Regions from separate parts of the Providencia sp. UF-183 genome, predicted to be linked through region 1. Evidence: predicted binding sites of a transcription regulator. Region 1 holds the regulator's gene; each other region holds the start of a gene.
What was found. Region 1 encodes CRP, which controls carbon source genes, mostly activating them, when cyclic AMP is high. Its sites were predicted from a motif close to ATGTGANNNNNNTCACAT; they were not measured.
Positions count from the first base shown of each region.

Region 2: the regulator CRP is predicted to act here: its motif matches at 2,552-2,569, upstream of AC4IFT_RS08575 (sugar transporter).
Region 3: the regulator CRP is predicted to act here: its motif matches at 3,250-3,267, upstream of fadL (long-chain fatty acid transporter FadL).
Region 4: the regulator CRP is predicted to act here: its motif matches at 2,441-2,458, upstream of AC4IFT_RS04350 (PTS mannitol transporter subunit IICBA).

Region 1 is NZ_JBSICD010000017.1:82,624-90,617, forward strand. Features, by position in the region: gene AC4IFT_RS15760 (aminodeoxychorismate synthase component II) at 322-897, shown strand; gene AC4IFT_RS15765 (aspartate aminotransferase family protein) at 1,027-2,241, shown strand; gene AC4IFT_RS15770 (hypothetical protein) at 2,302-3,663, opposite strand; gene AC4IFT_RS15775 (hypothetical protein) at 3,848-4,822, opposite strand; gene crp (cAMP-activated global transcriptional regulator CRP) at 5,010-5,642, opposite strand; gene AC4IFT_RS15785 (OsmC family protein) at 5,997-6,398, shown strand; gene AC4IFT_RS15790 (phosphoribulokinase) at 6,489-7,355, opposite strand; gene AC4IFT_RS15795 (YheU family protein) at 7,414-7,623, opposite strand; gene AC4IFT_RS15800 (hydrolase) at 7,620-7,994, opposite strand, start outside.
Region 2 is NZ_JBSICD010000007.1:76,013-84,006, reverse strand. Features, by position in the region: gene htpX (protease HtpX) at 206-1,087, shown strand; gene AC4IFT_RS08590 (DUF7677 family protein) at 1,145-1,453, shown strand; gene AC4IFT_RS08585 (hypothetical protein) at 1,627-1,905, shown strand; gene AC4IFT_RS08580 (DUF2594 family protein) at 2,082-2,303, opposite strand; gene AC4IFT_RS08575 (sugar transporter) at 2,708-3,907, shown strand; gene AC4IFT_RS08570 (DMT family transporter) at 4,021-4,353, shown strand; gene AC4IFT_RS08565 (DUF333 domain-containing protein) at 4,393-4,692, shown strand; gene dsbB (disulfide bond formation protein DsbB) at 4,766-5,287, opposite strand; gene nhaB (sodium/proton antiporter NhaB) at 5,444-6,991, opposite strand; gene fadR (fatty acid metabolism transcriptional regulator FadR) at 7,212-7,928, shown strand.
Region 3 is NZ_JBSICD010000004.1:20,262-28,255, reverse strand. Features, by position in the region: gene fadJ (fatty acid oxidation complex subunit alpha FadJ) at 1-1,199, opposite strand, end outside; gene fadI (acetyl-CoA C-acyltransferase FadI) at 1,199-2,518, opposite strand; gene AC4IFT_RS04445 (YfcZ/YiiS family protein) at 2,790-3,086, opposite strand; gene fadL (long-chain fatty acid transporter FadL) at 3,440-4,723, shown strand; gene mlaA (phospholipid-binding lipoprotein MlaA) at 5,279-6,031, opposite strand; gene AC4IFT_RS04430 (LysE family translocator) at 6,313-6,945, opposite strand; tRNA gene AC4IFT_RS04425 (tRNA-Arg) at 7,223-7,297, shown strand; partial or broken gene AC4IFT_RS04420 (Arm DNA-binding domain-containing protein) at 7,462-7,572, shown strand; gene AC4IFT_RS04415 (hypothetical protein) at 7,834-7,994, opposite strand, start outside.
Region 4 is NZ_JBSICD010000004.1:4,686-12,679, reverse strand. Features, by position in the region: gene AC4IFT_RS04355 (mannitol-1-phosphate 5-dehydrogenase) at 1-359, opposite strand, end outside; gene AC4IFT_RS04350 (PTS mannitol transporter subunit IICBA) at 371-2,320, opposite strand; gene AC4IFT_RS04345 (ArsB/NhaD family transporter) at 2,922-4,154, shown strand; gene AC4IFT_RS04340 (cyclase family protein) at 4,215-4,952, opposite strand; gene AC4IFT_RS04335 (MetQ/NlpA family ABC transporter substrate-binding protein) at 5,163-6,005, opposite strand; gene AC4IFT_RS04330 (CMD domain-containing protein) at 6,220-7,344, shown strand; gene AC4IFT_RS04325 (NAD(P)-binding domain-containing protein) at 7,349-7,994, shown strand, end outside.

The DNA of each region.
Region 1 (7,994 bases):
GTCTATTAAATCAACGAAAAGTTTGTCTGAATTTTGTCGTTTTAGTAAATACTTTTACTTCCTTGTATTTAAAGTAATTCTTAATCTCATCATGAAATTGTTATGAGAGTGTAAATATAATTCCATGATTTTTATATGGAAATTTTTATGGGTAAAAAGCATTCCTTGACGTAAATAGGCTATTTTCCTGCTAAGGCTGTGCTATCATAGCCGCCCTTTGTCATTTTTCGTGGTGTTTTAATCATCGTTCTGATTGCTAATATCCGAAAAGTATGCATGGGATATAACATATAATGATAAAAATCAGTCGGATAGGCTACTATGCTTCTACTTATTGATAATTACGATTCATTTACTTACAACCTTTACCAGTACTTTTGTGAGTTAGGGGCTGAGGTTGTTGTAAAACGTAATGACGAAATTACCATCGAAGAAATTGAACAGCTTTCGCCTACGCATCTGGTGATTTCACCTGGGCCATGTACACCAGATGAAGCAGGGATCTCCCTTGAGGCGATAAAATATTTTGCGGGCAAACTGCCCATTTTAGGGATTTGCCTTGGTCATCAAGCCATAGGCCAAGCTTTCGGCGCATCTGTCGTTAAAGCCCGTGAAGTGATGCACGGCAAAACATCCGCAATTCATCATAACCATCAAGGCGTGTTCAAAGGTTTGAACCGGCCACTGACGGTGACTCGCTATCACTCTCTGGTTATTGCCGCAGAGACACTTCCTGTTTCTTTTGATGTATCAGCTTGGTCACTAAATAACGGTGATGTTGATGAAATCATGGGGATACGGCACAAAACCTTGCCAATCGAAGGCGTTCAGTTTCACCCTGAAAGCATTCTGAGTGAACAAGGTCATGAGTTATTGAATAATTTCCTAAAGTATTAGTTTGGTAATATTGTTCATAATAAATTAATTATGCATATTTCACCCTTACCTATTGCTCTTTTGTGATTTTTTATTCATATTTGATGCTTATATTTTCACTTAAGCATCAAGTTAGAGCAGGTGAGGGGTATGACAGAACAACAATCAGTAAATCGGCAGACTTTTGACCAAGTCATGTTGCCTATATTTTCGCCAGCAGAATTTATTCCAGTCAAGGGCGAAGGAAGCCGTGTTTGGGATCAGCAAGGCAAAGAATACATTGATTTTGCAGGCGGAATTGCGGTTTTAGCCTTGGGTCATTGCCACCCAAGTTTGGTCGCGGCCGTTCGTGAACAGAGTGAGAAGCTTTGGCACGTCAGTAATATCTTTACCAATGAACAAGCGCTTAAACTCGCGCAAAAAATGACCCAAGCAACATTTGCCGATCGCGCGTTTTTTGTGAACTCAGGTTCCGAAGCCAATGAAGCGGCTTTTAAACTAGCACGTCGTTATGCCATCACAAAATACAGCCCTTATAAAACCAAAATTATTGCCTTCAAGCAGGGGTTTCACGGGCGCACATTATTTACCGTTTCGGTCGGTGGACAAGCTAAATATGCAGATGGCTTCGGGCCAAAGCCTGCGGACATTATCCATGTGCCTTTTAACGACCTTGATGCGGTTAAAGCAGTGATAGATGAGAATACCTGTGCGGTTGTTTTAGAGCCTGTACAAGGTGAGGGCGGTGTCACTGCGGCTACGTCAGAATTTCTGCAAGGTGTTCGTAAACTGTGTGATGAAAATAACGCCTTATTAATTTTCGATGAAGTGCAAAGTGGAATGGGGCGTACAGGTAAACTATTTTCATATATGCACTATGATGTGACACCCGATATTTTAACTACGGCAAAAGCATTGGGCGGTGGTTTTCCAATTAGTGCAATGATCACCACAGAAGAAATCGCGAAAACCATGGAAGTCGGTTCTCATGGGACGACTTATGGTGGTAACCCATTAGCTTGCGCGGTAGGTAATGCGGCATTTGATATTATTAATACTGAAGAAGTGTTAAAAGGTGTCGAAAAACGTCGCGAGCTATTCGTTGCTCATTTAAATAAGCTGAACGATAAATATGGCATTTTCTCCGAGATCAGAGGAATGGGGTTATTAATCGGCGCGGAGTTAGATGGCAAACTATTAAACCGTTCGAAAGATGTTTTGCAAGCCAGTGCTGTAGAAGGCTTAATGATGTTAAATGCAGGCACTAATGTACTGCGTTTTACGCCTTCACTGATTATTTCTGAAGAAGAAATCAACAGCGGTATGGCGAAATTAGAGACGGCGATCGGGAAGTTGCTGAAATAAGTGAAAGATAAGTTGCAGAATGATTTCTGCAACTTATTAAAAAATTGTTTTTTATAACGGCTATTGAGCTGGTAATGGCATTTTTTTCATCTTAGCTTGGTCCTCTAACCGTGCTTGTAATTGCTCTTCTGAGCTATTACTGGGTATTCCAGCAGCTAGGCATTGAACTTTATGTTCATGTGAATATTTATTTACTTTTTTATTCTTGGCTAAAGGGTATTTATTTTTTAGTTTCTCTTTTTTTTGAGCTGTTTTTTTCTCATTAACCTTAGTGTCTGGTGTAAGGTTATTAGCCTCATTATCGGAACTGTAACCAGAAGATAATGAAGTGAGACTAATAGAGGTCATCATTTTCTCTTTATTAGCAAGTATTTCCCTTAGTGCTTTAATTTCATGATCTTTTATATCATTTTTAAGCTTTAATTCATGGAACATACTTGTTGAATTAATTTTGTTTTTAACTAACTCATCTATTAGATTATATAATGAATTATTTTCAAATATTAAATTATCAATATTTTCATTGTTTTTTGTGTTTTCTACTTCCGATTTTTTTTCAAATACATCATCAAAATCAAAGTTGTGAGATTCATCATGGTATATAGGCGTATTGTCTTCATCGTAAGTAACTAAAAATTCGCTCATTATTGGTTTTTTTATAGCTAAAATGTTTTTTTCTAGAGCACTTTTATCCAATGTAATATTGTGAATTTTATTTTTTATGTCTTTTAGTTCACCAGTTAGTAAATTTTTTACTGTCGTTTGCATGTTAATTAAACTTTCCAATTTTTCATTCTTTTCTTCCATGTTAATCTCTTTTGATACTTCTTCTTCTAATGAAGAAAGGTATTTACTTTCTTTTTTTAAGTGTGAAATTCCTCTTATTTTTGACTCATATCTTATGGATGATTTCAGATCATCAATTTCGTTTTTTAGCTCTTCTTGTTTATTTGTTAATTTTTCATTTCTGTCTAATAAATCTTGGTAATGTTTAAGGTAGCCTATTGTTTCATTTTGCTTTTCGATGATTTCATCTGTAGCGGGATTTTCACTAAAAAAACTATTCTTATCTAACAAGTTATTAATGGATTTTTCTATTTTATTTGTTAAATCTTTGATGAATTGTGGGATCTTAAAAGATTTTTCTATTAGCTTATTTTCGAGGGTGGATATTGTTTTTTTGTTTGAGTTTAATGTATGGAATAAATTTAATTCTTTTTCCTGTGATTCATTTTCTGTTAGGTTTATGTGAAACTTTGATTCCACATCTTTTTTGTTAAAACGAAAAGATGAGAATGGGTTATTTACTTTTATATTTTTAATTTTTTGTATAATAGTGGGTGTTTCTCTTGTAGCTCCAGTTGATGAAATTTCTTTGTATAGTGAGCTAGTTGTGGTATTGTTCTGGGGATTAGTTTTCATAGTCATATCCTATATTAATACTAAAAAGTAATTTATTAATTAAATATTCATGCTTAATATTGAAATTATTAACCTATTCAATATGTTGGTTTTATCTTATGACATTGTTATGTTGATAAGATGTAATTAATCATTGACTTAATGATGGTTTTAAATGAAAAAAGAAAACACTTTATTGAATGATTTATTTTTTTAATTCGTTCAATAAATTATCATTAATGTGAATTTGTTTTTGTATTTCAAAGATATTATCTTTAAGTGAATTCATTTCCATAATTAGTCTTTTTTCTTTTTTAATGCTATTGCTTATTTTTATTAAGTCAGAGTTTTTAATTGAAGTGACATTCCTATTTAAGTGAGGTTTTCGTTCTTTATGGTCTAATGGCGTAGATTTGTTAGATAGTTTGTAATGTTGCTTGATATATTGTGTTCTTAATGCTGATGTTTTTGTTTGTAATATATTCCCCTTAAAATCAAAAGTGCTTTTAGGTAGAGGGGTTGATTTAGAATGCTCTTGAATATTGTCAGCAACTCTATAGTGTACATATGTAATTTTTTTTTGAGAAAAAGGCGTTGTTTTTTGTTTAACTTGCTCTAATGGGGAATTAACATTAATAATTTCTTTTGTGTTTCTTTGAATTATTAAGGGGATTTTAGTACCGTTTTTATTTTCTAGTTGCCTAGGTGGATGATAGTTTTTTATGATTTCATCCTTTATTTCTGGAGTGTTGATATTAACCCCTGGAATTTTAACGTACCGATATAAAAAATTGGCATATCCATGCATTTCTTCATCAGCGCGATTGAAATTTTCAAAAATTGTCTGATTTTCTTTTATTAGCGAATTGGCATCTTGCTCATTATAAAAAGTAGATGCATAAAACTTATATAATCGACCTTTCAGTTGATCAACTTTATACTTAAATTCGTCAGAGTGTAATAATTTAGTATCCTTTATACTTTCTGAATCACTTTCATAAGCTGAGTCAATGCTTTCTAGGCTACAAGCATGTGATGGTTTAGATTGCCGCTGAGTGGATAATGGTTCTTTTCTCGATGAAGCAGTAACAGTAAAGATTTTCTTTATAAAATCATCGGAATTACTAATGTTTTTAAAAATATCGGAATGACCTGACAAATTGCTAAGTGTAATTTTCATAAATATAACCCTACTTAATATTATAATTATTATTTTATAGAGAGCTAAATAGAGAAAATATAAAGAAACGATACTCATTAAAAAATGATATATAAAATAATCGTATTTTGGGAAAATAGCGTTATATCGATGATACAACGCTATTTGAAAGTGTGCGCCCCACCAAGGGAGTGAGGCGAAAGGTTAATTATCGTGTACCGTAAACAACAATGGTTTTACCATGCGCAGAGATTAAGTTTTGATCTTCCAGCATTTTCAAAATACGGCCGACAGTTTCACGGGAACAACCAACGATTTGGCCAATTTCCTGACGGGTGATTTTGATTTGCATCCCGTCTGGATGCGTCATGGCATCAGGTTGTTTGGCTAGATTCAGTAACGTTTGTGCAATACGGCCAGTTACGTCTAAGAAGGCGAGGTTGCCCACTTTTTCTGACGTGGTTTGCAGGCGGCTTGCCATTTGCGCAGAGAGGCGCATTAAGATATCAGGGTTAACCTGAATCAATTGACGGAATTTTTTGTAAGAAATTTCAGCAACTTCGCAGGCGATTTTTGCTCTAACCCACGCAGTACGTTCTTGCCCTTCTTCAAATAATCCAAGCTCACCAATGAAATCCCCCTGATTCAGGTAGGAGAGGATCATTTCTTTGCCTTCTTCATCTTTGATTAAAACAGCCACTGAACCTTTAACGATGTAGTAAAGGGTTTCTGCTTTCTCACCCTGATGGATCAGTGTGCTCTTGGATGGATACTTATGAATATGGCAGTGTGACAAAAACCATTCAAGAGTAGGGTCTGTTTGTGGCTTGCCGAGAACCATTAGCGTTATCCTCTGTATGTTATTGCAGCCATCCGGAAAGCGTACCAGAAAGGCTGGCTTTAAAGTCACTAGCTTAGCATATTAATTTGTCTTATATACCCTAAATAACAGGAAGAGCAACATTGCATCAACCGCTTTTCATGGTTAGGGTAAACAAACTGATATCAACACTATAATATAATCAAATACAACGTTGAGTTTTGATCTTAATCCTATCAACTAAGTATTGTTTGTAGCATATCCAATACAGAAAGTCTTCCCTGTATCGCTTCAGCAGAATAAAGCTGATATAACATTCATTATATCTATGGAACAATGTAGCCTTTAAATCGATTTCATTTCAAGGGGAATAAAATGGAAGCAAGAGTTAAATGGGTAGAAGGACTCTCTTTTTTAGGTGAGTCAGCGTCAGGCCACCAAGTGATGATGGACGGTAACGCAGGCGATAAAGCACCAAGCCCAATGGAGATGGTATTAATGGCTGCGGGTGGCTGTAGCGCAATTGACGTGGTATCCATCTTACAAAAAGGCCGTAATGATATTACCGACTGTGAAGTGAAATTAACCTCTCAGCGCCGTGAAGAGGCGCCACGTTATTTCGTTAAAATCCATCTGCATTTTATTGTAACAGGGAATGAATTAACGGATAAAGCCGTTGAACGTGCCGTTCAACTTTCGGCTGAAAAATATTGTTCGGTCGCGTTGATGTTGGAAAAAACTGTCGAAGTGACCCATAGCTTTGAAATAAAAAATTAAAAATAAATTTAATTATTATTAATATATTTGAATTTAAAGATGCTTATCTTAATTATTGGTAAGCATCTTGTTTAATAATTAAAAAACAATTTAGCTATGTTTCTGGCTAATGAGTTTTTCGACTATTGGCGTCATAATTAATTCCATCGCGAGACCTAATTTCCCGCCAGGCACGACAATAGTATTCATCGCAGAGATAAAAGAGCCTGATATCATTGATAGCAGGTAGGGAAAATCGATCTGCTCAAGCCCACGAAAACGAATAACAATAAAACTTTCATCCTGTGAAGGAATGGCTTTCGCTGAAAACGGGTTTGAGGTATCCACAGTCGGTACGCGTTGGAAGTTAATGTGGGTACGAGAAAATTGCGGCGTGATGTAGTTAATGTAATCCCCCATCGAACGTACCACTGAATCCATTACCGCTTCTCGGGAGTGCCCGCGCTCAGTGGTGTCACGGATAAGCTTTTGTATCCACTCTAAGTTCACGATAGGCACAACACCGACAAGTAAATCAACATGTTGCGCAACATTGTGCTCAGGTGTCACTATCCCACCGTGTAAGCCTTCATAAAACAGCACATCCGTTTTTTCTGGCAACGATTCCCAAGGGGTGAATGTACCCGGTTGTAAACCATAAGGCACGGCTTCGTCGTAGGTGTGTAGGTATTTTCGTGATTTTCCACAGCCCGTTTTGGCGTAATCCACCAGTGTTTGCTCAAGTAGCGCAAAGTCATTGGCTTCTGGGCCAAAATAACTAATATGGCGGCCTTGTTCTCTGGCTTTACGGATTGCCATATCCATTTCAGGACGCGTATAGCGATGAAAGCTGTCACCTTCTAGCGTAGCAGATTGGATATTTAATTGATGGAATATTTTACGGAATGCTTGGCTAGTTGAGGTCGTGCCAGCACCGCTTGAACCAGTGATGGCAATAATCGGGTGTTTTTTGGACATAGCGGACTCCCTGTGTTGCGCTTATGGCCACTATTTCAGAAACAGCGAACGAAGCGGGTTAGCGGGCTTTAGGCATGAAATTAACGGATTCATGCAATTCTGACCAGACTAGCACAATTTCGCCAGAAACTAACTGCCGTTTCACATCGTTCACTTTATCTTGCAGACTTTTTTCTTGGGCGCCGTAGTCGGTGCCCTCGCGTAACACATAGCTTTCAATCAGATTATCCAGTGTTTCAGGCGCAAGCTCTCGCCAAGGAATAATCATTCTTTTTCCTTATTTAAATAAGGAGTTAGCCATTGTGGAATCCGGGTTTCTAGCCACATTTGAGGCTTTCTTAATGTCCCACTCACAAAGCCCACGTGGCCACCGTGTTCAGTCATTTGATATTCCACGTTTTTAGGTAAATGGGATAAATCAGGAACGACTTCAGGTGCCATAAAAGGATCATCTTTGGCATGAATGATTAACGTTGGTTTCGTAATATAGGCAAGCTTAGGGAGGGCGCTACATTTCTGATAATAATCCGTTGCATCATCAAAGCCATGAATACGAGCGGTGATAACATCATCAAATTCACGAATACGTTTCAGTTGTTTTAGCTGTAACAAATTTAATGGCAAGGAACCGGGGTAGCG
Region 2 (7,994 bases), on a different contig from region 1:
TGACCCTTTTAAAACAAATATTTAAAAATTGGATGCTAAATAAGATGAAAGGCATAGGGAGTGCTTTCCCATTTTTTAACCTCTTAGTGTAAAGTTATGTTATTTTTTACTGTTTTCGTGTTAATTGACTTGAAATAGTGTGAAAAAACCTTATTTATAAAGTAAATTCTACGTGATCTTAGTTTTTACCAAGGAATGCAAAAAAATGATGAGAATTGCTTTATTCTTGCTCACGAACTTAGCAGTAATGTTTGTGTTTGGAATAATTTTGAGTTTAACCGGTATTCGTGGAAGTAGCGTTCAAGGCTTGCTGATTATGGCGGGCTTGTTTGGTTTCGGCGGTGCTTTTATTTCATTGCTGATGTCTAAATGGATGGCACTGAAATCGGTGGGGGGTGAAGTTATTGAAAACCCGCGTAACCAAACTGAACAGTGGCTAATGACGACGGTACAGCGTCAAGCGCAGCAAGTGGGCATTCAAATGCCACAAGTAGCGATTTACCATGCACCTGATATTAATGCTTTTGCAACAGGGGCTCGCCGTGATGCATCGTTAGTTGCAGTGAGCACTGGGTTACTTGAAAATATGAGCCGCGATGAAGCAGAAGCGGTTATTGCCCATGAAATCAGTCATATCGCCAATGGTGATATGGTGACAATGACGTTACTGCAAGGTGTTGTGAATACCTTTGTTATCTTTATTTCTCGTATCATTGCCCAATTAGCGGCAGGTTTTATGTCAAACAATGATAACGAAAGTGAGAGTAGCAACGGTAACCCAATGGTTTACTTTGCGGTTTCAATGGTATTGGAAATTGTATTTGGTATTTTAGCGAGCATTATTACTATGTGGTTCTCTCGCTACCGTGAATTCCATGCTGATGCAGGCTCTGCAAAATTAGTGGGGCGCGAAAAAATGATCGCGGCACTGCAAAGGCTGAAAACGAGTTATGAACCGCAAGAAGAAGGGCGTTTGATGGCATTTTGTATTAATGGTCGTGGTAAGGCATTTAGTGAATTATTCCTGTCTCACCCACCATTAGACAAACGAATTGAAGCACTTCGCTCAGGCGAATATTTAAAATAGTCTAGAAAGCCACTTCATGTGAAGTGGCTTTTTTATTGTGTATGCATAGGGATAGTAATGAAACTTTCACAGAGTGTCAGTGGTGCACTGAGAACTTTTGCGTATTTTATGACTAGTGGTAGCCACTACATGTTAAGTGATGTTGATTATGTCGAACTATGCGCTGACAATCCTAGTTTAGTTGAGCAAGTGTATGCCATCTTAATCAATACCCTAGAGCTTGATGAAAATGGAGATGTCACTAATTTCAAACATGCGCAAAAACGCGCAACAGACTATATTCGTTGGTATGATGACCATTCATATGTTGTCGAACCGCCCTATGAAGATTGGGAAACTGAGCTGTATTGCATACCCGCGAATTAAAACCAGAATATGAATTTCTAGAAAATCAGCTAAAACTGACTCGTCATTTATTGTTATCACGTAAAAATACCTATTTATTTGATAACGAGGCATTAATATCTTCCACAATAAGCTATATTAACTCTAACTATGGGTAATTTTGCTTGTGTTTAATTTCATATGGGAGCCAATACATGGACATACTTGTTAAAACAATACTCTTCGGTAACTCTTTTCAAACAGAGCCTAACCCTGCGCGACTTATTCCCATTAAATTTGAAATTTACCAATCAAACCAAGGGTTTTACCACCGAATTTACAAAGAAGTCGGGATGTCTGGTGCAAACGTAGGGCAGGTCTTTCGCGTTTGGGCTTTCGAAGAGCAAAAAAGTTGGGATAAGCAAACGAAGAATACAACAGTGGATGAGTACGCGAACTACTGCAATAGCCTGTTTACGCAAGCAGGGCAATAATTAAAAGCAAAAAAAAGCCCCCTTCATAGGGTTTTGAAGGGGGAGCTAAATGAATAAAGAATGGTTTAATTCGTAAATAAAGATAGATGATTTTGATAACAAAAACTTAGTTATTTGTGCAGTTAATCCATTCTTGAATACTTTTGTGCTTTAAATAGCATTTATCGCTAAATAATCTATTGGCGATAGCCAGTTTTAATTTGTTCTAAGATGCTTGTATAGGTTTCTGCTTGTTTTTCGTCTTCCATTTGAGCAACTTCACGTTGCATTTTGATCAAAATTTTACCTGCATCAGCTTGGCCAATTGCTTTAAGCATATGAGTCACTAGATTCTTTAAGCAGGTCACTTCATCGGCAAGTGCTTGGACATCAGGCTCAGTAGGAAAATGGGTTTTCATTAAATCGATCCTTTAAGATAAAAAGTAATTTTATGGATTGTAGCATAGAAAAAATAATATGTGCTTTCAGATAAATAAGATGTATGCAATCGAATATAAAGCATGCAAATTCTGATGCATTTGATTAATGTTTTGGAAATATTGGCCAGTTTTTTGTCGTGATGCTTTTTAGAAAAGATTATTATTGGAGTTTAGTGCTTTGAGGTTGATTATCAATATCAAGAGTGAGCTTTAAAATAGCTAAATAGTTGTGATACAATTCACAAAAATATGGCGTGTAGAGCAATAAAACACCGCTTAATCGTTCAGTTTAGTTCTAAACATATGTTTCCCTTAGGCCATCATCACAAGTCGGTAACCGATTTGTGTCATTAGCTTATGGAAAACTGAAGGCAAGATAAATAATGACACAAGTATCGAGAAAAACCGCTTGGATCCGCGTTTTAGCGCTAGCGGTTGCTGCATTCGTTTTTAATACAACAGAGTTCGTGCCTGTTGCATTATTAAGTGATATTGCGGCCAGTTTTGACATGACGGTAGCGCATACAGGGTTGATGATCACCATATATGCGTGGGTGGTAGCGTTGATGTCATTACCATTAATGTTATTAACCAGTAAAATAGAACGTCGTAAGTTACTGGGATTCTTGTTTGTTATTTTTATTATTAGCCATATTGTTACGGGTTTTGCGTGGAACTTTGATGTGCTGATTATTGGGCGTGTGGGGGTTGCTTTATCACATGCAGTCTTCTGGTCGATTACGGCTTCTTTGGCCATTCGTGTTGCCCCCGCAGGAAAAAAAGCACAGGCACTAGGGTTACTCGCAACGGGGACCGCATTAGCCACTGTTTTAGGTCTACCAATTGGTCGTGTTATTGGGCAGTTTTTAGGCTGGCGGGTGACTTTCTTGTGTATAGGTGTTGTGGCGCTATTCACAATGGTTGCACTGATCCGTTTCCTACCACGCTTACCAAGTGAACATTCAGGTTCATTGAAAAGCCTCCCTGTATTATTTAAGCGCCCTGCGTTGGTAGGGATGTTTGCTTTAACTGTGTTAGTGGTGACAGCACACTTTGCAGCATACAGCTATATTGAGCCTTTTGTCCGCGATGTAGCACATCAAAGCCAAAACTTTGCGACGGTATTACTGCTTATTTTTGGCGCAGCAGGTATTATTGGTAGCGTTATTTTTAGCCGCTATAGTACAAAACTTTCATTAATATTCTTGCCATCCGCGATAGCTTTAATGACGCTATGCCTGTTGTTGCTGTTGCCTATGGGGGGCAACGCCTGGTCACTGATAACCTTGTCCGTGTTCTGGGGAATTGCGATGATGTGCATTAGTTTAGGCATGCAGGTGAAAGTGATTGATTTGGCACCGGATGCAACGGATTTAGCCATGGCTATCTTCTCGGGTATCTTTAATATTGGGATCGGTGGCGGGGCGTTGCTAGGTAACCAAGTGATTGTGCATATGGGTATGACGCGAATTGGTTACGTGGGTGCGGTTATTGGCGCAATAGCATTTATTTTGTGTCTCTATTTATTCAGACGTTATAGCCAAACATTGAGTGATAAACTGACTCCAGCCGCACAACATTAATACGTTAAATTAATTGCCTGTTAAATAAGCTCTGTAGTGCTTTTAAAGCATACGGAGCTTTTTTCTGTTTTATCGCTATATTTTATTTTTTAATACAACAATAAGGAACAACAATGAAAGGGTTAAGTTTTCTTTTGATGTCTATTATTGCAGAAGTAATTGCAACCACTACATTAAAAGCTTCTGATGGGTTTAGCCGCTTTTGGTCGTCATTAATCGTCATTATTGGTTATGGTGTTTCTTTCTGGGGATTATCACAGGTAGTGAAAGTGATGCCACTGGGGATAGCTTATGCTATTTGGTCTGGTTTAGGGATCGTATTAGTTTCAGTCGCTGCAATTTTTATTTATAACCAAAAACTCGATTTACCTGCAATTATTGGTATGCTATTAATTATAGTTGGTGTTTTAGTCATCAATTTATTTTCAAAAAGCAGCACGCATTAAGTGCAAGGGATGACAGCGGTTTTATAGGAGAAAAAGAGCATGGGGCGTAAGGTCAGCCAGTTATTAAAACCTGTGATGGCAGTTGCTGTTGCGGGTGTAATGTCAGTGATGTTATCGGCTTGTGGAAGCTCAGAAGTGAATAAAACCGTTGATAACTCAGCAGCTCAGTATGCAAAGCAAGTGGTTAATTTAGGACCTGGAATCCAAGAAGCTTGTGTCTCTGCGGGAGGATTGCCTGCATTAACACTTGAATTAAATGGCGATAAAACGGCAGTTTGCCAATTTGCTAATGGTAGACGTTGTGCCGCAAATGCTATCCAAAGTGGTGCCTGTATTTAATGTTTATTTCAGCCTAATAAAAGAAAAGCCCCTTTAATTTGGGGCTTTTTGCATTTAGTGAATTTGTTTGTGATTAAAACGATTTTTTAGCAGGGAAAAACTGGCTAATTAACACAATAACTGCCACTAAAATATAAGCAGCAAAAATACCAATCAACCACTGTGGCATATCAAGGCCTAAAAATGCCCACTGCCTCACCGCGCAGTCACCCGTCGCTTCGAACATCGCAGGCACCCATTCTTGTAATGGTAGCCAATCTGGGAAGTTGACAAAGAAATCACAAGACGCAAATGGAGAAGGGTAAAGTTGCAGCATGGTGTGTTCCCATGCGAGATCTAAACCACGCCATGCTGCGTAAATCCAAACAACAATAGCTACCCAGCGGATAATGATATTTCGGGGGGCGATCGCGCCAATTAAGCCTGCAAACATAACACCCAGCAATGCAACGCGTTCATAAATACACATTACACAAGGTTGTAGCTTCATAACATGTTGAAAATATAATGCCGCACACTCTAACATAAAGGCTGTAAAGGCCATCAATAGCCATGCGCCTCGTCCTTGTGAGCAGTAGTTAAAAAATCGGAACATACTTGAGATATCCTAATTGAGTGATGCGCACATTTTGCCCCTATCTGCCTGATAAAAAAAGCACCTAAAGCAAAATAAATACCGATTCGAGTTAGGTTTTACCTAACATTACAATCAGGCGCTGATAAAACGCCTGATTGATGTTGAGTATAATCCCTATCCAAAAGTTATCAAACCGATGGACTCCATCCAATGGGTAACTGGTACGAGCCAGTATTCTACGCCTAATAAGCCCACAATGGTCATGACAATAGTATAAGGCAGAGCCATCCAAACCATTCGACCATATGATAAACGAATTAATGGTGAGAGTGCGGAGGTTAATAAGAACAAGAATGCGGCTTGCCCATTCGGTGTTGCAACAGAAGGGAGGTTTGTCCCTGTATTGATAGCCACGGCTAAAAACTGGTATTGCTCAGATGAAATAAGCCCTTCATTCGCCGCCTTCATTGCTTCCGTGATGTACACAGTACCCACAAAGACGTTATCAGATACAGCGGATAACAACCCGTTAAACAGATAAAACAGTGATAGCTGAGAAGATTCAGATGATTGCAAAACAAACTGAATAAAAGGCGTGAATAGCTGTTGATCAATAATAACGGCAACAATACTGAAAAAGACGGTTAATAATGCGGTGAATGGGAGCGCTTCTTCAAACGCTTTACCTAACGCATGTTCTTCAGTAATACCACAAAATGTAGTCGCTAACACAATCACAGATAAACCGATAAGCCCAACTTCAGCCAAGTGGAACGCTAAAGCGACGATTAGCCAAATACCAATTAACCCTTGTACCCATAACTGCGCTTGTTCCTTTTTCGTGCGCTTTGCTGTCATTTTTTTATCGTGGTCGGTTAAAATTTGGCGAACACTATCTGGCAATTCGGCACCATAACCAAACAGTTTGAATTTTTCAACGAGAAAACAAACGATTAAACCACATAGGAAAACAGGGATAGTGACAGGCGCCATGCGTAGGTAGAAGGTGATGAAATCCCAATTAACATGTTTTGCAATGATTAAGTTTTGGGGCTCGCCGACCATAGTCATCACACCGCCGAGTGCCGTACCGATCCCTGCATGCATCATTAAGCTACGCAAAAACGCGCGAAATTGTTCTAACGTTTGTTTTTGCTCGCAGCTATCGATAAATCCATCATTTTGCAGGTCAATATCACTGTGCTGATTGGAGGCATATTGATGGTAAATAGAATAGAAACCAATGGAAACGCTGATCACGACAGCTATAACGGTTAACGCATCTAAAAAAGCAGATAAAAACGCACTTGCTAAGCAAAAAGCTAATGACAGAATTCGTTTAGAACGGACGTTTATTAGTAATTTGGTGAAAACAAATAACAAAAGCTGCTTCATAAAATAGATGCCTGCCACCATAAAGATCAGCAGTAAAACCACTTCAAGGTTGTTACTGATTTCATGGGAAATCTGTGCAGGGCTTGTCATGCCAATAAGAACTGCCTCGATAGCGAGTAAGCCACCGGGTTGTAATGGGTAGCACTTTAATGCCATTGCGAGTGTGAATATAAATTCAATCACCAATAGCCATCCCGCGATAAATGGGCTGGCAAAATAGAAAACAATTGGGTTGATTATCAGGAATATAATAATCGCAAGTTTGTACCAATCGGGGGAATTTCCCAGAAAGTTTTTCAAAAATGCACTTTTTAAACTAAAATCCATTATGGCTCGTTATCCTCTTATTGGATGTTATGTCACGTTCCACAACATACTACTCTTATCTTTTAAGGATTTTAAGTCTATTTGCTAATTGATAATGTATGAATTATATGGAAATTCTATGATTTGTTTCACTCTTTATTTTGAGTCTAACTATATCAGAAGAAGACAATCTGGTATGATTTCCCCAATATCCGTTTAAAAGGTTTGGAATAATAAAAATATGGTTATTAAAGCTCAAAGCCCGGCAGGTTTTGCGGAAGAGTACATTATTGAAAGTATATGGAACAACCGTTTCCCACCAGGTTCAATCTTGCCCGCTGAGCGCGAACTGTCAGAGTTAATTGGTGTAACACGCACTACCTTACGTGAGGTGTTACAGCGTCTGGCTCGTGATGGTTGGTTGACCATCCAACATGGTAAGCCAACGAAGGTGAACAACTATTGGGAAACGTCGGGCTTAAACATTTTAGAAACGCTTGCTCGATTAGATCACGATAGAGTTCCGCAACTGATTGATAATTTACTGGCGGTACGGACAAATATTGCCGCGATTTTTATCCGAACAGCATTTCGGAACAACCCAGAAAAGTCTTTAGAAGTATTAGCGGGCAGAGAAAAAGTGGAAGACAATTCTGATGCATTTAGCGATTTGGATTATAACATTTTCCGCGGTCTCGCTTTTGCGTCAGGTAACCCAATTTATGGGCTGATTATTAATGGGTTAAGAGGTTTGTATACCCGTGTTGGCCGGTATTATTTTTCTAACCCGGAAGCAAGGCGCTTAGCATTAAGCTTTTACCAGCAACTGAGCCACCTGTGCCGTGAGCAAGCCTATGACCGTATTATGGAATGTGTACGTAATTACGGTAAGGAAAGTGGCCTGATTTGGCATTCAATGCAAGGCAATATGCCATCTGATTTAGCCCATATTCGTTAAGCATATAGCATAACCAAAATTTCAATGATTAAAGCCAGCATTCAACGATGATTGCTGGCTTTTTTA
Region 3 (7,994 bases), on a different contig from region 1:
GCGGTTTCTAACCCCTGATAATTCAATGTTCCTGATATTTTAGCCATTGTTGCAGCACGTTCGCGCGCCAATAATCGGCGTTTGCTCACTCGCTGGGTCAATAAGTCCCAGCTATATTTCAAAGCCTGAGCAATGCCTTTTTCTGATATATCCTTAATTCGAACAGACGCTTTTCCTTGCGTTGCGCTCACATAGGCAATCCCCCCGCCCATTAACCCTCCGCCCAACACCCCCACTTGGTTAACGTCAAGTGGCTTAGCGTGTGCACCGGTTTCATTCTTCAACGCAGTAACAGCAAAGAATAAATTGCGTAATGCAGCTGACTCGGGGGACATCGCTAACTCACCAAATGCTTTGGCCTCTTCGGCAAACCCTGCAGATGACCCTTGATTCATCCCCGTTTTTACCGCATGAATGATTTTTTCTGGTGCAGGGTAATGGCCTTTGGTTTTACTCAATACTTTTTGCTTTGCCCCATTAAACACTTGGTTGCGAAGTAATTTGCTACTCAGTAAACGTTGCTGCCAATGAATAGCTGGTCGTTGAATACCGCCTTTTTTAACCATTTTAACGGCGACATCTAATAGAATTGACTCAGGGACAACATCATCAACAAGGCCCAATTTAAGTGCTTGTTTAGCTTTTAACTGGCGACCCGTTAACATCAAATCTAACGCCTGGGGAATACCGATTAAGCGTGGCAAGCGCTGCGTACCACCAGAGCCAGGTAATAAGCCTAACTGAACTTCAGGCAAGCCGAGGCGCGTTTTATCATCATTTGAACACACCCTTGCATGACAGGCTAATGCCAACTCTAAACCGCCACCTAAACATGCTCCATGGATAGCGGCAATAATCGGTAATGGGTAATTATCGATTTTATCAAAGAGTATATGCCCTGATTTTGATAGCTCACTGGCTTGCGCCTTCGATTCACAATGCGCAATCATGCTGATATCGGCGCCTGCAATAAAGTTATCTTTTTTGCCCGAGGTGATCACTAACCCCTTTAAGCCCGAAGTGGATTGTGCTTTTTGTAAGATTGCAAGAAATTGCTCAGCAAATTCAGCTTTTAGTGTATTAACCTTTTCATTTGGAACATCAATGAAAATCACACCTACATTTTCATCATAAATTTCTAATGAGAAAGCTTGCTGTGCCTTATCTATCACCAATTCCGTAGTAGAATTTTGCGTCATTATTCCACCTCTAAAATCATAGCTGCACCCAAACCACCCGCAGCACAAGCTGTTGTTAAACCAAAGCCACCGCCACGACGACGAAGTTCATTCAGTGTTTGTGTCACCATTCTTGCACCCGTAGCCGCAAACGGGTGACCATAAGCGATAGAACCGCCGAGAACATTAAATTTGTCCATGTCTATCTCGCCAATGGCGTTTTTTAAACCTAGTTTGTCTTGTGCAAATTGGCGACTACCAAACATTTTGACGTTAGCCAATGTTTGAGCCGCGAAGGCTTCATGCATATCAATTAACGTGAGATCTTGTAAAGTTAACCCCGCACGTTTCAAGGCAATAGGCGTTGCATAAGATGGCCCCAATAGCATATCTTCCCATACATCAATCGCGCTAAAAGCATAGCTACGAATATAACCTAGTGGGGTATAACCCAATGCTTTTGCCCTTGATTCTGTCATCATCAATACAGCGGCTGCACCATCTGTTAAAGGCGTGCTATTCGCCGCGGTGACACTGCCATGCTTGCGGTCAAATGCAGGTTTTAATTTAGCGTAAGAAGATAAGACGGAGTTACCTCGTACATTGTTATCTTGCGAAAAGGCTTGCTTAAAAGGTGGCATATACGCCGTCATGACTTCATCATTCAATAAACCACCTTCCCACGCTTTAGCCGCAAGAACGTGGGAACGATGCGCTAACTCATCTTGTTGTTCTCTCGTGATGTGGTAGCTTTTCGCCATTTGCTCCGCGGTGTCCCCCATGCGAAGCCCTGTCGAGTATTCAGCTACTCCAGGCGCAACGGGCATTAAGTCTTTTAAGCGTAATTTTGTGATAAGCGATAATTTTTGCCCAACCGACTTTGCCTTACTCAGTGCAAGTAACGTTGCTGCTAATTTTTTTGAAACGCCTATTGGTAAAACTGAAGAAGAGTCAGCCCCGCCCGCAACCCCAACGGAAATATCCCCAACCATCATACTTTGAGCCACATTCACAATGGCTTGAAAGCTTGTCGCACACGCCCTTGAAACACTGTATGCATCCGTTGAAACGCTCATCCCTGTGCCAAGCACTATTTCCCGCGCAATGTTGGGTGCTTCAGGCATTTGAACCACTTGACCAAAGACAAGTTGTTCAATCAGCTGATTATCTAAATCGCTACGAATTAATAATTCAGCGACAACCGCTTTGCCTAAATCCACAGCAGCAATGCCTTGATAGGCCGTTGACTGCTTTGCAAACGGTAAACGTAAGCCACTAACAATGGCAATGCGCTCTTTTGTTGAATATGTACTGTCACCATGGTGGGAATGTTGATTCATGGTCGCTCCTGCAAAGCATAAATAAAAATTATTGTTTATTTTTTCACGATGGGCCGAAAGAGGTCTGACCTGTAATGATTGTTAACATAACTTTCACAATTATCAATTGCATTGACTAAAAAATGGGAGCGCGCACGCAAGTTGGTATAAAAATAGTGCTGAAAAGAAAAGGAATGGATTTAACAAATATAAAAAACCCTTCTATTACTTAGCATCTAATAAAAGGTGCTATCACTATAGAAGGGTTCACTTAATGAATTCAAACGTTTGATTAACGAAGGCCTAACTGAAAAATCAGACTTTCAGCTTCACAGCTAAAACTAAATTCTGCGCTCAGTTCAACACCGCCATCAACTTGTTTAAAAGTATGATTAATCGCACAGGGATCTGACTCAACAGACTTCGCTTTTTCTGTGAGCATCTTCAACATGGATTCCGCTTCACCTTGGGTGGCAAAAACATGCTGATACGACGCAGTACAGTCTTTATTATCCAGCACTGTGCCTACATCCACACAACAGCAAGCTGCTGTTTCATCCGCACTACAACGGTTAATCGCATCAGTCATTTTACTCTCCAAATAAACAAACTGTTAAGTGGCTATCATAACGCTGAAAAAGTGGTAAAAACCAGTATGTATCAAAACTTATTGCTAATAATTAAACATAAGTTTGATCTTACCCCGTATTTGATTATTTATTACTCCAAAACAGTCACCCAATGTTGCTATTTTGTTAAATACATCGCATTTTTGAAAACGAAGTCACAATAAATACAAAACAAGCTTGCAACATATTGGGTGGTCAGACCTATACTCTAGTAACTGGTCTGATTTGTCATGACGGCAATGGACCCTACAATTCTGCGCTTCTTGCGATAGAAGTCGCTTTATTTAAAATAAAACATAAGAGGGTTTTGGTCATGAGCCAGAAAAACCTGTTTTCGAAATCAGCTTTAGCAATAGCAGTGGCAATTGTATCTTCTAACGCCGGCGCGGCGGGTTTCTTACTAAATGAATATTCTACATCCGCACTGGGACGCGCATTTTCGGGAGCTGGTGCGATGGGCGACAACGCAAGTGAAGGGAGCCGTAACCCTGCTGCGATGATGCTATTTGACCGACCATCTCTGTCTGTAGGCGCGGTGTATATTGACCCAAGTGTTGATATTAAAGGTCGTGATAACAGCGCATTTACTGCTAATGATATCGCGCCAAGTGCCGTTGTGCCTAATGCGCATTTTATTTTCCCAATTAATGATAAATGGGCTGTTGGTACGTCCATGACAACAAACTTCGGTTTAGCGACCGATTTTCCAAAAAGTTATGCAGGTGGGCCTGTTGGCGGAAAAACTGATTTAAAAACTGTTAACTTAAATTTAAGTGGTGCATACCGCCTAAATGATAATTTTAGCTTTGGTTTAGGTGCTAACGCTGTCTATGCTGATGCTGAAATTACTCGTCATGTAGGTATAGGAGCTGCAAAGCTTCCTCCGGCATTAGGTGTTACACCAAGTACAACTGCTGCGAAATTAAAAGGTGATGACTGGGGTTATGGCTGGAATGCAGGTGTTTTATATGAATTCAACCAAGATAACCGCCTAAGCTTAACTTACCGCTCAAAGGTTAAAGTTAAATTTGAGGATGGCAAATTCTCAAATGACTTACCAGCAATGGCAGGTGGACTGGCTGGTTCTAGCGTTAAAGGAAAATTGGATCTTAACCTACCAGATATCTGGGAGTTTTCTGGTTACCATAAAGTCGCACCAAAATGGGCTCTACACTATAGTGCAGCCTATACAGGCTGGAGTGAGTTTAAAGAACTCACAGCTTATCAAAAAAGCAATGGTAAAGAACTGTTTCATAAACCTGAGCACTTTAAAGATGCTTGGCGTTTAGCACTTGGTACTACTTATTTTTATGATGACAGTTGGACTTTCCGTACAGGTATTGCCTATGACCAAACTCCTGTACGTTCAGAATACCGCTCTATTTCGATTCCTGACCAAGACCGCTATTGGTTAAGTGCGGGTACAACCTATGCATTTAATGAAAATGCCTCTGTTGACGTTGGTATTGCCTATATGTATGGCAAAAAAGTCAATATCAATGAAATGCTAAAAGAAGGTGATCCAAGCACAACTACTCGCTTCAAATCTGAAGGCTCTGCTTGGTTATACGGCGTGAACTTTAACTACGCATTCTAATAAATCGAATGCTTAACTATCGGGGAGGCAACTCCCTGATAGCCCTACTATCCCACTATTCAAAAAAACATCCCTATCATAAATTTATCTTGACACCTTACTACTCATATATGTAGATTAATTGTTAAATAAATAATTTGCATTCTAACAACTGTTTTCACGTTGAAAATTAGCCTTATAAGCTTCTTTTAAGATAATTCCTTTTATATTTCATTAGATTACCTTTCTTTCTCTGAATGTTCTTATTTGCAAGCACAATCTATACACATATTTTAGAATACAGATACACAAAAAATACGTATCCATTCATCAAACTGTATTATTAATGCGATACATTCGCAGTAAAAGTACAAAAGAGGCCACAATGACAAAAACGTAGGAGGTTTTATGGGAACATTATTTACAGTAGGATTTATTGGGGTGTTAGGGGTAATCGCCTTGATTGACACTGTTACCCAACGAGGAAAGCGAGACAATGACTAGCTGTTAATTTATCACTCTCACGTTTTAATACAGACAAGAGAGTGATAAACCTTCCTGAGTCAATTCACTAAATTAATCAATCGAATCAAGATCCCCTTCAATCGCAGCCGCATTTGGGTTTTCAGTTGCTTTCAATACGCCGCCATTTGATAAGAAATCATTTCGTTGGAAGTAAGCTTCACGCATCATCAAGTACGGGTCTGAAGAGTTTTTAAGTAATCCATCTGAATCCAGCAGTCGTGCTCTTGTTTCTATCCCTTCAAGCGCCCATTTACCAGCGGACATCCAAAATGTCAGGTAACTTAACATTGGGTATAAACCATCCGCTAAATCCCCACCTTCCTCACGTGGTGTTGCGCTCCCATATCCGGGTAAAACGACATAAGGGCCATAACCGACATCATAGTAGCCAAGTGTATTACCGAAACGTTTAGGATCTTCTTTGGCTAACTGCGGGTTTGCCATTGTTGCCACATCAATCAACCCACCCATACCAAAGACAGTATTTAGGAAGAAGCGGTTAAAGTGTTTAAAACCTTGAGTCACTTCCCCGCGCAAGAAACTATTCAGCATACTCGCGGGTTCTTCAAGGTTAACAAAGAAGTTGGATAAGCCATTACGCGCAGGCATAGGAACATAATCATTCCAAGCTACAGCAACAGGTCTTAAGACATAAGGGTCTAAAACATTGTAGTTGAAATTAAACATTGCTCGGTTAAAACCCTCTAATGGGTCTGAACGTTCTTGCGTATCCGGGTCAATATTACTTGCACAACCTGCAATTAATACACCCGCTAGAAAAACGCTAGTCATGCGAAACTTCATAACACCCTCTCCATTCCCTGCACCGTCCTGCTATGGTACTTTCCACAATATTCACGAATTTGATAATAATAAGGTGAAAAAATTAATTTTGTTAACCGTTTTGAGTGATTATACAGATGAACTTTTAATTATACCCTAGTTAATCATGCCATTATTATAAGAATTATGAGCAATTAGCACAAAAACCATTACTTTATATTTCTGTAAATTAAGAAATCAATTATCAAATTGAAAAACATCAAATGAAAGAATAAGCCGCATGACCACACTCCTCCTTACAATTATTTTTTGGATTCAACCAGTATCTTGATGGCTAGCCCAGCCAAAACTGTCCCCATTAGCCACCGTTGAATTAACTGCCACGTTGGACGACGAGTCAGTAATAATGAAATAGCTCCCGCTGTAATCACGATAAGCCCATTGATTGTTAAGCTAACCAATATTTGGATTGTTCCTAATATCATTGATTGCACCAACACACTGCCATGATCTGGTGTAATAAATTGCGGCAGTAAAGATAAATACATAATCGCGATTTTAGGATTAGCGATATTCGTTAAAAACCCCATCATAAAAAGTTTTCTAGGGCTATCGATATCCAATATTTGGAGTTGGAAAGCTGAACGCCCATTAGGCTTAACTGCCTGCCACGCTAAATAGAGCAAGTACATCGCCCCTGCAATTCGTAACACATCATACGCATAAGGAATTGCAAAGATAAAAGCGGTGATACCAAAGGCCGCGCATAACATATAAAAAACAAATCCGAGTGCGACACCTGCAAGTGAAATAAACCCAGCTTGTCGACCTTGGCAAATAGACCGAGAAACTAAATAAATCATATTCGGACCCGGCGTTAATACCATTCCAAGAGCAATTAGACCAAAAGCAAATAATGTAGCGATCTCTGGCATTTCCCCACTCCAAAATTCAATATTGACCGATAATTAAGCTAGTTTTGCACTTAACATTTTCCCATAGCTTGTTAAATTTACGTTAACTTTCACGCATCTATTGATTATAGTCATAGCAAAATAAAACCAGCAACTGAAATAGTTATTAGACAAAACTAGTACGAAAAAACAAACAAAAAAACGATCTTCACAATAAATTGAATTAATTCACCGTAACAACTTGATTCCATTGGAAGTGGACAGTAAAATGCAAACCCTGCTTAGTAATAAGCTCAAAGTCCCCTTAGTTAAATGGATATAACGAGCCCCTCCTAAGGGCTAGTTGCAGGTTCGATTCCTGCAGGGGACACCACAATAGACTCAACCGACCTATTCCCACCTAAACAAAACCCTCATAAAACCAAGCGTAACAATCATCCACACTAAACTGAGCTAAACCAATCTATACTGCTATAAACAAATTTTCGGGGGTAGTATTGGTGGTATCGTATATTTTACTCACACTCAATACCCTCTATGAAGCTAAATGTTAAACAAGTAGAAGCAGCGAAAGCGCAAGATAAGCCGTACAAGCTTGCGGATGGTGGCGACTTATATCTTAATATATCAACAACCGGTGCTAAATCTTGACGTTTAATATACCGATTCGATAAAAAAGAAAAGCTTCTAACCATTGGGCTCTATCCATTGCCTGATAGCGATTTCTACAGCCCTGCAAAACTATCTTATTAGGCGTGCGCGCTAGTCCTTCAGTGATGCCATTTTCATCAACTCGCAAGCGGATATTGGTTTCATTCTCGTATTAGACTTCCATTTCTTCAGTTGCTTCTTAAAGTCCTGTGCGGCCCGGCTAAACTTAACCGAAGTATCGATAATCGGTGTTTTGCTTTACTGGCTCTCTGCTAGCTCAAAGTTACACTGCTGATACTCAACGCCACCCAAAACTTTAGGCTCTATCTGCAAACTGACTAAGTGAATGTTTCCGAATGAGGGGTGATAGAATTGAATTGTTTCGTAGAATGTACGCATCGGTCGTTGCGCTCGGTACT
Region 4 (7,994 bases), on a different contig from region 1:
CATGCTATAATGTTGAGTGGTTTTTGGTTATTTAACGTATTTCTTAACGTAATACCTTGCGCTAAAGTCCCTGCTATCTTTTCAAGGATTTGCGGGCCGACTGCAGTTGTTACCATATCCGCAGTAGCGATATATTCGATTGTCTTTGGGTCATTAGAATTAATTGCGTGCACATGCTGCACTTTTTCAATACGACTTTCTTGACCAACAACATGTACCTGATACGACTGTTGATGCTCTAATTGATCAATTAAAGGTTGGTTAACATCGGTAAATGTAAGTTGTGAATTCGCATCTGCGAGTACTTTTCCAATAAAACCACGACCGATATTTCCTGCACCAAAATGAATGACTTTCATTGTTATTCTCCTTACGCTGCACTTTGTGATGCTAAAATTTCGAGCACTTCTTGAATATTTTGGGTATTACACAATTTCTCGATAACACCATCCTCATCCAGTGCTGAGGTAATTCGTGTAATCACTTCAATATGCTCATTATTTTGTGCTGCTATACCAATAACGAGGCGAGCAATTTCATCGGGTTCATCCCCAAATTGCACACCATCTGGATATTGGCAAATAACAATGCCAGTTTTTAAAACACGGTCTTTCGCTTCAATGGTTCCATGTGGGACTGCAATGGACTCACCAAGGTAGGTTGACGTTAATTTTTCTCTCGCCAACATCGCATCAATATAGTCAGGCTCAACATATCCACCTTCAACTAATTTTTGCCCTGCAAATTGGATTGCTTGTATTTTATTTTTCGCCGATAAATTTAAATGAATATGCTTAGCACTGAGTGTAAACAATGCTTCATCTTTATCTTCAACATCAAAAGATTCGTCATTTGCGGCTACAATAGTCTGCTTAATTAAACGCCCGTCATTTGCAGCAGTAGGATGCTTTTTCGCAATTAAATTAGTGACGAGATCATTATACGTTTGACCGTCTAAGAAATTTGCTAAAGAAATATGCATTGCATTAGGTGCAAATGTTTTAGCTCTTTCAGTGAGGTCTTTATGAGTGATAACAATATCAACATCCGCAGGAAGGTCATTAATAGCCATATTGGTGACATTAATATCAAATAGCCCTGCATCACGAACTTTTTTAGCTAATACACCTGCCCCCATAGCACTCGAGCCCATACCGGCATCACAAGCAACAATGATATTTTGCACATTTGCAAGATTAACGCTTGAATGGTTATTCGTTGCCTCTTTATTTGATGATTTAGACTGCGTTTTCATATCACGCATTTTTTTCGTCGCATTATCTAATTCATCATCATCACCAACACGGGTTCTTTTTAATAAGATTGCAGAAACTAAGAAGGAAACGACTGTTGCACTCGTGACGGATAAAATAACACCAATTAATGATGATTTTGGTGTCATCAGTAAAACTGCAAAGATTGACCCTGGAGAGGCTGGCGATACTAAACCAGCATGGAATAAGTTCATCACAAACACGCCTGTCATGCCCCCCAGAATAACGGCAAGAATTAAGCGCGGATTCATTAAAACATATGGAAAATAGATTTCGTGTATCCCACCAAAAAAGTGGATGATTGCAGCCCCGGGTGCTGATTGTTTTGCATTTCCCTTACCGAAAAACATATATGCAAGTAACACACCTAGTCCTGGACCTGGATTTGCTTCAATTAAGAAGAAAATAGAAGCACCTGTTTCAGTGGCTTGCTGAATGCCTAATGGGGAAAAAATCCCGTGATTTATCGCATTGTTTAGAAAGAGAATTTTTGCAGGTTCAACAAATATTGATGTCAGCGGCAGTAAGTTGTTTTCCACCATCACGTTAACGCCCGCTGCCAATACTTTAGATAGACCAGCAACCAGTGGACCTATAGCAAGGTATGCGAGTATTGCCAAAAGCATGCCGATAATGCCAGATGAAAAGTTATTCACAAGCATTTCAAAGCCAGTTTTCACTTTGCCATCAATCCAACGGTCAAAGCGTTTAATTGCAAAACCACCGAGTGGCCCTGCTATCATTGCCCCCATAAACATTGGCATGTCGGCACCAACAATCACCCCCATAGTGGTAATTGCCCCAACAATCCCCCCGCGCTCACCGCCAACTAGGCGCCCGCCCGTATAGCCAATGAGCAGCGGTAATAAATAGGTGATCATTGGGCCGACAAGCTGTGCCAATGTTTCATTTGGCCACCAGCCCGTAGGGATAAAGAGCGCGGTAATTAAACCCCACGCAATGAAAGCACCGATATTAGGCATGACCATATTACTGAGGAAACGCCCAAAATTCTGTACCTTTAATTTGATATTTGATGTTACCATGATAGAACCCCGTGGTACGAGAACGATAAGGTTGTAACGTTATCGCCAAATAACGTTAGTGAATTTTTCGACACTTTCACTCTAACATGACCTTTGTCAGATGCGTACCACGCGGGCTTTATGTGATGAACATCACCCAAATACCCTATCTATCCCCTCATAAATATTGATCAGCTTCACAAATATGCAGTGTGGCTTTACTACAAAGACGATTTTTTAATCAAAATAAACAAAAAATGTGACTTTAGTCACACTGGAATCCTTAACTTAATTTTCAGAATAGAGATCTTGATCACGAATTATTTTCATATTCACGATTTTTTAGATCTCTTAAAAGCTAAATTAGCCTTTTTACTGTTGTTGGATTTAGTTTTGTAATTAATTTTCACTCGCTGAATATTTCAAAAAAGCACAAATGAAATGAATATTGAGCTGAATATGTCGGCTTAGCATTCATCTTATTTTAAATTTTCTATCTTTTTGCGATGATTGAGAATAAGATTTACTGCAACTTATTATTATCAAAAGAATATTTAACCTTGATTCAAAAGATATTCACCGATAAATTATCCTTAAATTTATTCATTAAAATGTGAACACAATGACTTTAACCATTATTGTTTTTCTTTTGGTTTATATTGCTATGGGCTTTGGTAAGTTGCCCGGTTTTAAAGTAGACAGAACGGGAGCTGCTGTTATTGGCGCCTTAGCCATGATGGCTATCGGTAGTATTACCCCACCACATGCTTGGAATGCCATTGATTATCGAACAATTGGCATGTTATTCGGTTTAATGGTGGTATCTGCATCGTTTGTTGTATCTGGCTTTTATAGCTGGACAGCGAACCGAGTTGCGATGTTAAAGGTTTCTCCTCCGGCACTTTTAGCGGTATTAATCGGTGTTGGCGGGATCCTTTCTGCTCTATTAACTAATGATGTCGTGGTTGTTGCCATGACACCATTATTAGTTTCAATTAGCTTATCCCGTGGTTTAAACCCTATCCCATTTTTATTAGGCTTTTGTTTCGCAGCAAATAACGGTGCTGCTGGCTCATTAATTGGCAGCCCGCAGAATATGATTGCAGCTCAAGGACTCGACATCTCATTTGTCGGTTTATTAGAAGCCTCAGCAATCCCTGCCTTAATTTCGTTACCCATTACATGGCTAGTCCTCGTTTGGTTGTACCGCAATCGCTGGTACATTGCTAAGGATGAAATGCAAACAAAAGCACCAACAACTCAAGAAACATTAAATGTATGGGAAACAACCAAGGCAGGGATTATTACATTTGCCGTTATTATCGCATTTATCATTAGCGATATTCCTAGAGAATTAATTGCCCTTACTGCCGCAGGGTTCTTATTATTGAACCGTTCAATTGCATCTAGCGATATGCTTAAATTAGTCGATGGGAATTTATTACTCTTAATTATGGGATTATTTGTCGTTAATGCGGCCTTTGCGTCAACAGGAATTCCTCAGCAACTCCTCAATGATTTACGTGCTCATGGTGTCGATTTAAATAACCCTCTGGCATTGTTCTTAGTGACTGGTGTGCTCAGCACAATCGTAGGAAATAACCCCTCCGTCATGCTACTTGTACCATTTTTAACACCTGATGGAAATGCAGATTCGCTTGGTGCTGCATTAGTACTTGGCTCTGGTTTTTCAAGCAATTTATTAGTTTTTGGTAGCCTTGCCGGTATTATTGTTGTTGAACAAGCTGCGGCTTATGGTGTGAAAATATCGTTTAGTGAGTTTGCAAAATCGGGAGGCATTGTTGCCGCGTTATGCATGCTCTTAGCCGCAATCTGGGTAGTATTAGTCTTGTAGGAATAATTGCAGTTTATCACCAGCCATACTTCATGATGGCTGGTAATAAAACTTCAATATTTAGGGAAGGATGGCAAATGAGCGCACAGGAAATCCGCTCGCATTATTAGGTTTAGCCACAATATTAAAAATAACTGCCCCGCGAGTCGGTACTTTGTCCAAGTTTGCCAGTAACTCCACTTGGTAAGTATCTTGTTCTAAAACGTAATATTCACCCAGTAATGCATTATTTTTTCGAAAATCCTTCGCAGCATCGGTATCAAACGTTTCATGTCCAATTGCTTTAATACCACGCTCTTCAAATAAGAATTTTAACGCATCCATTCCCCAGCCTGGAATTTGGTTGTTACCTTCAACATCTTTATTATCCATCAACTCTTGTGATGGCCAACGTTTGCTCCAATCTGTTCTTAACGCGACAAAGCTGTCAGCTTCGATTTTGCCGTGTTGCTCTTCAAAAACCAGCACATCATTAAGAGAAAAGGCAAAGTTTGGATCGTGTTTCGCTCTTTCAGACTGGTCAATAACAATTAAAGGTAAGACAAGCTCTTTTAGCTCTAACTCATGCAAAAAACGTTTGCCTTCAACAAAATGGCATGGTGCATCAATGTGCGTACCATATTGGCCCGGAAAGGTAAATTGCTGAGCAAAGAAACCTTCGGGATAACCAAATAAGGTTTTAAACTCTGCTGAATCAAACATAAAGAAGTGTGGTGAGTTGCCATCAAAGCTGTGTGTTAAATCAACCCATTTCTTCTGTTTTATAATATTAAATGCATCAATCAGTTCGTGACTCATATTTTTCCCCTGTCAGGTTGATTTTGTTCTGTCTTTTTATGAAGTTGTATTTTTTGTTGTGTTACTTAACTATTTAATAGCAGCAAAAACATTATGTTGTCTAGAAATTTAATAAGAATAAATTTCATATTAATTTATAAGAAAGCCACTTATTAATTCAATAATAAGTGGCTAGATAAGAACAAAAATATAAAAAATTAGACTAGGATTTTATTTAGGGTATTTATTCCAGCTTTCTGGCTCAATAAAGCCATCATAAATACGCTGGGAACGAATATAATCTGCATATTCTTTAGATTCAAAGGCCTCTTTTAAGTCTTTAGCCCATTGAGAATCAAGGTCTTTTTGCATTACAGTGACAATAACACGGTGCTCTAACGGTGAGTTTTCAACAACTAACCCGTCGGCAATACGTTGGCCTGCACTTGCGACATAATTTCCATTTACCACTACAAAATCAACATCATCAAGTAATCTTAAACCTTGAGCAGCATCTGTTTCACGCACATCTAAGTTATATTTACCTGACGAAATATCATTAACGCTAAAGCTCAGTGTACTGACATTAGGTTTGATTTTAATCCAACCTAATTGCTCAAGGATCCTCGCGCCGCGCTCTGCATTAACAGGGTCGTTAGATAACGCAACAATCATACCATCTTTAACATCTTCAATTGATTTATGCTTATTAGAACGTAAACTTTGCGGCGCACTTGGTGAATCAGTTAGTGCCACCATATTAATATTATTCTTTTTGTTATAAGCATCCATATACGCACGGCTTTGATTCACCGATGCGTCAATAGAACCTTCTTCAAATGCTGGGTTGATTTGCCTATTTTGTGAAAATTGGCGCAAATTAACCTTATATCCCTTTTTCTCTAAAATAGGGACAATGCCTTTATCAACTTGATCGATATAATTTCCAACCCCAAAACCTATCGTGATTTGTTTTTTATTTGGATTATCTTTTTCATTGTTATCGCCACATGCTGAAAGCGCAATAACAGCTGCCGCGATTAAAGATAGATTTATTAATTTTTGTTTTAGCATTTGTAACAACCCTGTGAAAATATTTCAGCCAGTATAATCATATTAATTTGGTTGTTCTTAGATCAGATAGTTATAACTTAGTTTGTTAGTAATATAAGAAGTAGTTTTAATTCTTTTAGGTTATATGGATATAACAAACAGATCGTTCGATAAATGATGTGATTGATATGTAATGAAGGGGATAAAAAAACGTTTAAAAAAAGAGAGTTACTCTATGACCATTTTCAATAATGATTTAATTAATACACTGACACACTTGCCACCAGATTCCGATTTAGCGTTAATCCGCCAAGACCGTTCAGCTGCAACATTAAATACCCAAGCCGCATACAGCGAAATTTTCTCTGTTCCATCAACACTATTCCCTGTTGATGTTCGTTATCATTTTGCACATCAAGTTGCAAAATTGACGGGTAGCCAAGCATTAGCAGATTTTTATTCACAACAATCATCATCACTAAAAACTGAGAATCTTTCACCTTCTTTACAAGCTGCTGCGGAATATCTGCAAATATTAACGTTATCCCCAAAAGATACTCATTTCTCACTCATCGAAAACTTAATCGAAAATGACTGGGAAAATAGCGACATAATTTTGCTTGCTCAATTAATTACTTTTGTCACCTATCAAGCTCGCTTAGTCGAAGGTATTAATCTCCTGACCGCATCAGAGGCTAAGCCATTCGATACTGCAAAAATAGTCGCAGGTAAATGGAATCATCAGCCTTTAACTCGCCAAGGCAATCCATCCCCAACGGCCTTCACGCAAGATAGTTTAGGTTGGGAAGCTTGGATAGCCGCTAGAGAAGTTGAAACGCTGAGCGATGAAGAAGCTCAAGTGATGAAAAAGTTTGGCCAATTAAATTCTGAATACTTCCTTTTGCTTGCTCACCAAAGCAAGATTTTAGAAATTCGAACCTTAATCGACCGAGGCGTCTTTTACACCACAGGTGGCCTTCCCCGTTGGGAACGTGAATTCGCAGCTGCGGTTGTCAGCAAAGTGAATGGTTGCATTTATTGTGCATCTATTCATGCACGCAAAGCCAGTCAGTATGCCAAAGAACGCCGAGGCGATGTTGACAAGCTCTTAGCAACCCCAATGGGTGAAGTTCTTGCGGCTGGTTTTGATGATAGATTGTTAGCAATAACCGATCTCGTTGCGTCTTTATCAGCAACGCCAATTCAGGCCGCTAGTTCTCAAATCGCAACACTGCGCCAGTTGGGGCTATCCGAACTTGAATTACTTGATTTAATTCAGTCTACTGCGTTTTTCTCATGGGCAAATCGCTTGATGCTTTCCCTCGGTGAACCATTTGAAATAACGGAGAATAAGGAATAATTTCATGGATAGGATCACAGGTTTAGCGGCTTTAGAAGCGCAAATTGCACAAGACTTGCAATATCTTAATATCCCAATCGCATCTTGGGCGTTATCTGATAATGATATCAACAAGCAACGCATTGATGTTGCCATTATTGGTGCAGGCATGTCGGGAGTCACCGCCGCATTCGCACTCAAATTACGCGGTATTAATGCCATTGTCTTTGATAAGTCTATTGCTGGAAATGAAGGTCCTTGGCAAAAACCTGCTCTTATGGAAACACTGCGTTCACCTAAGCAGGTTGTTGGCCCAGCCTTAGCGTCACCTTCGTTAACATTCCAAGCATGGTTTAAAGCGCAGTTTGGCAATGAAAAATGGGAAGCGTTAGACAAAATTCCTCGTCTTCAATGGGGTGAATATCTGCAATGGTTTAAAGCTATTACAGCACCGAAGGTATTGAACCAGTACGAACTTATTGACTTGCATTTGGTCGATCATGGCAGCCAGTTAGTTTTTAATACCCCTGAAGGCACAAAAGATTACATTGCACAGCATGTTATTTTAGCCACGGGTATGGAGTCATTTAGCGAACCGAGCATCCCCAGTTTTATGGATAATATTCCACAACATTATTGGGAACATTCATATGCAGGCACCGATTACCGCC